2 linked regions of the Aliamphritea hakodatensis genome follow. The protein of the gene in region 2 interacts with the protein of the main gene of each other region in a pairwise test. Links are inferred from orthologs where the notes say so. Each region holds a gene or a part of one and is shown on either strand. Other genes may lie near its edges. The genes, in order: parE and PCI15_RS11385.

The links.
Region 1: the proteins of PCI15_RS11385 (region 2) and parE interact in binary tests that used the Escherichia coli proteins (3 or more experiments, as listed by UniProt). The link is inferred for Aliamphritea hakodatensis from one-to-one orthologs.

Annotation. Positions count from the first base shown.
Region 1 is NZ_AP025281.1:4,689,781-4,693,026, reverse strand. What follows is about bases 62-2,981. They hold parE (DNA topoisomerase IV subunit B), read left to right. Parts: upstream 62-536; coding sequence 537-2,426; downstream 2,427-2,981. Other genes in these bases: parC (DNA topoisomerase IV subunit A), read left to right, coding at 2,464-2,981; PCI15_RS21160 (YqiA/YcfP family alpha/beta fold hydrolase), read left to right, coding at 62-437. In the rest of the region: more of PCI15_RS21160, read left to right, coding at 1-61; more of parC, read left to right, coding at 2,982-3,246. UniProt on the Escherichia coli protein: Topoisomerase IV is essential for chromosome segregation; it is the principal protein responsible for decatenating newly replicated chromosomes. It relaxes supercoiled DNA.
Region 2 is NZ_AP025281.1:2,474,908-2,478,006, forward strand. The notes cover bases 252-3,024. They hold PCI15_RS11385 (dihydroxyacetone kinase subunit DhaK), read right to left. Parts: upstream 2,257-3,024; coding sequence 1,246-2,256; downstream 252-1,245. Other genes in these bases: PCI15_RS11375 (sugar-binding transcriptional regulator), read left to right, coding at 252-575; dhaL (dihydroxyacetone kinase subunit DhaL), read right to left, coding at 588-1,244; rpiB (ribose 5-phosphate isomerase B), read right to left, coding at 2,295-2,780. Outside these bases: more of PCI15_RS11375, read left to right, coding at 1-251. UniProt on the Escherichia coli protein: Dihydroxyacetone binding subunit of the dihydroxyacetone kinase, which is responsible for the phosphoenolpyruvate (PEP)-dependent phosphorylation of dihydroxyacetone via a phosphoryl group transfer from DhaL-ATP.

The sequences.
Region 1 (3,246 bases), 2.2 Mb from region 2 along the record:
GTGATATTACCTTAATCGGCAGTTCACTTGGCGGCTATTACAGTCTCTGGCTTGGCGAGCGCTATCAGGTACGGGCGGTGCTGGTAAACCCGGCGGTGCGGCCTTATGAATTGCTGGCCGAAATGCTGGGGCAGCAGAGTAATCTTTATACCGGCGAGGCGTATACCCTCACGGAACAGCATTTACAGCAGATGCTGGCGATTGACGTGCCGTCACTCAGCCAGCCGCAGAATTATCTGCTGCTGACCCAGACGGATGATGAAACCCTGGATTACCGTCAGGCTGTGGATAAGTTAACGGATTCCCCCATGCTGATCCAGCAGGGTGGCGATCACGGATTCCGGCAATTTGAGGCAATGATTCCGGCAATTCTGGCGTTTTCTGAAGGCCGGGTTGAGCTGCCGGAGGTCCCCGGGTTACCCTCTGTGGATTCATAAAACAGTTTGTTATGTAAGCGTGTACATCAGCAGATGTAATGCCTGATGCTTACCGGTCGCCGAACAGCAGCGCCGGCACAAGAAGGACAGTAGAGAAGAATGACCAATTATAATGCGGACGCGATAGAGGTCCTCAGTGGCCTGGACCCGGTGCGGCGTCGACCGGGCATGTATACCGAAACCGACCGGCCAAACCATCTGGCACAGGAAGTTATTGATAACAGTGTCGATGAAGCACTGGCCGGCCACGCCAATCAGCTGGATGTGGTGCTGCATAAAGACGGCGCCATCAGTGTCAGCGATAACGGCCGGGGGATGCCGGTGGATATTCACCCGGAAGAAGGGGTGAGCGGTGTTGAGCTGATTCTGACCCGGCTGCACGCCGGCGGTAAGTTCTCTAATGATAACTACAACTACTCCGGTGGCTTGCACGGGGTAGGGGTATCGGTGGTGAACGCACTGTCCAAATTACTGGAAGTGACCATCAAGCGCGACGGCAAAGTCTACCGGATGAGCTTTGCCGACGGCGAAAAAGTCTCTGATCTGGAGGTGGTGGACAGCTGCGGTAAGCGTAATACCGGTACCACTGTTCGCTTCTTCCCGGACGCCAGCTACTTTGATACCCCGAAGTTTAATCTGACCAAACTGAAGCACATGCTGCGGGCCAAGGCCGTGCTGTGTTCCGGGCTGCGGGTCATCTTTACTGACGAGACCGGCGCGAAGAAAGAAAAAGAAGAGTGGTATTACGAAGATGGTCTGGTGGATTATCTGAAGGGAACCACTCAGGTATTTGAAACCCTGCCGCAGGAGCCGTTTACGGTCTCTTTTCAGGGCGAGATTGACGCAGTTGATGTGGCTCTGCAATGGTTGCCAGAAGGCGGTGACCTGACCGGCGAAAGCTACGTGAACCTGATTCCTACCGCGCAGGGCGGCACCCACGTGAACGGTCTGCGTACCGGTTTGCTGGACGCTATGCGGGAATTTTGTGAAATCCGCAGCCTGCTGCCCCGCGGCGTGAAAATTTCAGCGGAAGATATCTGGGAACGCTGCTGTTACATCCTGTCAGTGAAAATGCAGGACCCGCAATTCTCCGGTCAGACTAAAGAACGTTTGTCGTCCCGTCAGATTGCAGCCTTTGTGTCCGGTGCGGCGAAAGATGCCTTCAGCCTGTGGCTGAACAGCAACGTTGAAGACGGCGAAGCACTGGCTGAGCTGGTTATCAGCAATGCCCAGAAGCGCTTACGTGCCAATAAAAAAGTCATTCGTAAGAAAGTCACCCAGGGGCCGGCATTGCCGGGCAAGCTGGCAGACTGCTCCGGCAGCGAAGCGATGAATGGCGAGCTGTTCCTGGTGGAGGGTGATTCGGCCGGTGGTTCGGCCAAACAGGCCCGTGACCGTGAATATCAGGCGGTTATGCCGCTGCGGGGTAAGATCCTCAATACCTGGGAAGTGGATTCCGGTGAGATTCTTGGCTCTCAGGAAGTCCATGATATCTCCGTTGCGATTGGGGTTGAGCCCGGTTCAGATGAGCTGGAAGGGCTGCGTTACGGCAAGATCTGTATCCTCGCGGATGCGGACTCCGACGGGCTGCACATTGCCACGCTGCTGTGTGCGCTGTTTGTCCGTCATTTCCGTCCGCTGGTGAGTGCCGGGCATGTGTATGTGGCGATGCCGCCGCTGTACCGGATCGATGTTGCCAAGGATATTCACTATGCACTGGATGATGCGGAAAAAGAGAGCATCATTGCCCACATTAAGGCAGAGCGTAAGAATGCCAAAATCGGCGTACAGCGCTTCAAGGGTCTGGGTGAGATGAACCCGCTGCAATTGCGTGAAACAACCATGTCGCGGGATACCCGCCGTCTGGTACAGCTGACCATTGAAGCCGGCGACGATACCAACGAAACCATGGATATGCTGTTGGCCAAGAAGCGTTCGTCTGACCGCAAAGAGTGGCTGGAAACCAAGGGTAATCTGGCGGAAGTCTGAGGTCTGTTATGCCAGACAGCTGGCTTAGGAAAAGAATATGAGTGGAACCGTACACATTGATGAAGGCGTCGAACGCCTGTCATTAAAAGAATATACCGAGAAGGCGTATCTGGATTATTCCATGTACGTCATCCTTGACCGGGCATTGCCGAATATCGGCGATGGCCTGAAGCCGGTACAACGCCGCATTGTCTATGCGATGTCTGAGCTGGGGCTTAAGTCCACCGCCAAGCACAAGAAGTCTGCCCGTACCGTGGGTGACGTGCTGGGTAAATTCCACCCGCACGGTGACAGTGCCTGTTATGAAGCCATGGTGCTGATGGCACAGCCGTTTTCTTACCGTTATCCGCTGATCGACGGTCAGGGTAACTGGGGCTCGCCGGATGACCCGAAGTCCTTTGCGGCGATGCGTTATACCGAAGCCAAGCTGGCCCGCTATGCGGATGTGCTGCTTAAGGAAGTCGGACAGGGCACGGTTGACTGGGGCCCTAACTTTGATGGCAGCCTGCAGGAGCCGCTGACTCTGCCGGCCCGTTTGCCAAACATTCTGCTCAACGGCACCACGGGGATCGCGGTGGGTATGGCCACGGATATTCCGCCCCATAACCTGCGGGAAGTGACTCAGGCCTGTATTCAGTTACTGAACAAGCCAAGCAGTACGGTTGAAGAGTTATGTGAAATTCTGCCTGGTCCGGATATGCCAACGGATGCTGAGCTGATCACACCGCGACATGAACTGCGCAAAATGTATGAGACCGGTAAGGGTAGCCTGCGGATGCGGGCGGTTTATACCCAGGAGCAGGGTGATATTGTCATTACT
Region 2 (3,099 bases):
ATGCATTGTTTATTTCTGCGATTGGCGGTTCAGTTCGGGCCGGGCAGCATATGAACCCTGATCATATTAGCCGACGGCTGGCGGCAAAGTTCGGTGGTCAGTCTGAAACGCTTTATGCGCCTGCGCTGGTCGCCAGTAATGATTTACGCGAAGCCCTGCTGCTCAATGATACGGTTAAACAAACCCTGGATACTGCGTGCCGGGCTGACATTGCCCTGATCGGTATTGGCGACATGAGTGAAGACAGCAATCTTGTCCGGATGGGATGGTTTTCTCCACAGGAAATTACCGCAGCGCGGCTGTCTGGCACCGTAGGCGACATGATGGGCTATGACTTTCTGGACATACAGGGTAATCCGGCCGCATTTGAGCTGCATGGGCGGGTTATAGGCCTGAGCAGACCTGACCTTGCACGGATTCCGGATGTATTAGCCGTGGCCAGTGAGAATACCAAGGGGGCTGCGATACTCGGGGCGTTGCGCTCCGGTGTTATAAATACTTTGTGTACGACAACGACCAATGCCCAGACTGTTTTGAAACTTGATGATGCAACTGCTCAGGAACCGGAAGGTTAAGCAGTCGGGCTATCAGGTGTTTTCACGCAAATGGCTTTGACAGGTTTCAGCCAGGCTTGTTAAGAGCATGCAGCAGGAAACAGCACCGGCATCCAATACTCCCACCGAACGCTGACCCAGCCGGCTGGCCCTGCCAACCCGGGCCTGAAGATCACGGGTTGAGTCCCGGCCTGCTTCTGCATCGGCAGTCATTTTCTCAAGGGCATCAGCAAAAGTTTTTCCTGACTGTATGCTGCCAGCGAAGCTCTTTGTGGCCGGTACCAGAACGTCCATCATGGTTTTGTCACCCGGTTGCGCCTGACTGATTGCCCGGATCGATTTCAGTCCTTCACTGAGCATCTGTGCAAAATCTTCTTTTGTTATTTGTTGCCGGTCTTTGATCGCTGCCGCCATCCCAAAGAACAGACTGCCATACAGTGGGCCCATAGATCCGCCAATCGAGCCCATCAATACACTCGCCAGTAAAGCGAAAGTTTTTTCCAGTGGTGCATCAGCCTGCAGGTCTGATAAGGCTGTCTGGCAAAGAGTAAAACCTTTCGCCATGTTGATGCCGTGGTCGCCATCGCCAATCGCACCGTCAATTTCACTAAGATAAGATGTATTCCTGATGATAATTTCGCTCATGGCGTGCATGCATTCCACGCCAAAATTATTAGTAAGACTTTGCATTCTATGTCTCTTCCCTGAGGGTTAGCGCCAGCGATTCTGCTGGCATATCCAGAAGTCCTTTTAACTCGAAGTTAAGACGCATCACCGTCAGGGTGGCGCCCATCATATCCAGTGAAGTGAAATAGTTACCGACAAAAGCACGGTGAATGGTTAAGCCTGAAGATTCCAAAAGTTCAGCTACCGCTGAGTAGAGAATATGCAGCTCCATCTGAGGTGTCGCACCCAGTCCCGAAATCAAAACCGCAACATCATCATTGGTCTGAAACGGCAGGTCATCCAGAACGCTGTTTACCATTAGCTGTGCAATTCTGCTGGCGTCGGTAATATCCCGCACCTCTGTGCCCGGCTCGCCGTGATGGCCTATACCTATCTCCATGGTACCGGGCCTGATTGTAAAGTTCGGCTTGCCAACGGCGGGGATCACACAGGAGGTGAGGCCCATACCAATACTGCGGGTGTTATCTATCGCCAGTTGTGCGACGCGGATCACGTTGTCGAGGTTATAGCCACTTGCAGCGGCAGCACCGGCAATCTTCCACATCAATATTTCACCGGCGACGCCACGGCGTTTATCTTTCTCAGTGGCGGGGGCGGATGCTACATCATCATTAGCGACAACCGTCTTAACACTAATGCCTTCAGCTTCAGCCATCTGCACGGCCATCGCAACGTTCATATTGTCTCCCGCGTAATTCCCATAGAGGCAGGCGACACCGGCGCCGTTATCCGCGGCCCTCATTGAATCAAGAAAGCTAATTGCGGTAGGCGAAGAAAATACCTCCCCGATGGCAACTGCATCCAGCATGTTCTTGCCGATGTAACCGAGAAACGCGGGTTCATGACCTGAGCCTCCACCGGTGACGATACCCACCCGTTCGGAGTCCGTTGTCCGGCAGGCATATTGCAGTACACGGGGATTGTCCGTTGCGGTGAAAAGCTGTGGCCATGCCTTAACGTATCCGCGGATGGCATCGTCCACGACTAATTCAGGTTTATTGATAATTCTTTGCATGATCTGACCTCTTCAAAAGGTTTGAGGGAAGGTAAGGGCTAGCGGGATTTTTTACTTGCTGGTCTGCGGCAACCGATTTCTTCGTAATGGCTGATCAGATCAACTTTTGCCCCTGAACGGGAAGATTCGAAATCAGAATTCAGGAATGCCTGAACGATGCTTTTGGCAAGTTCGCTGCCGACAACCCGGGCCCCAATACTGGCGATCTGTGCATTATTGCTTTTTCTGGCCCGTTCGGCAGAGTATGTGTCGTGGGTTTGCGCGGCACGGATTCCCGCTACCTTATTCGCTGTAATCGCCATACCGATACCGGTACCGCAGCAGAGGATTGCCAGATCGTTTTTACCGTCTGCAACCGACTGGGCAACGGCGAAAGAAATATCCGGATAGAGTGCTTTTTCGCCTTGCTGAGTGCCAAAGTCTTCAACACTGAATCCCAGCCAGGCAATAAAATCTTTGAGTTCTTCTTTGAGGGTATAGGCTGCTTCGTCACAGCCGATGGCGATCCTTTTCGACGTATCCATGTTGTTTAGCACCTGCTGATAAGCATGCTGATGAGATATAACACTCATCGCTTTTAATCTAATGATCGAATCCCTGATCAAATGATCGATAACTGGCATTTATCGTTGAAAAAATTTTTGTTGTCAATGCCAGCTGCTCGCTCAGAGTCTGAAAGTTTCATTAGCTCTTTTGGTGGGTAATAAAATAAATAATTAAAAATCAATGATATATGGTCACATGTTGAAGGCTAACGTTTTACAGGCTTGACAAATCTGCTGCTCAAATGTTCACTGATACAGACAAATGTACAGAGCTGGCGTTTGTCTACAGTGCGTGGTT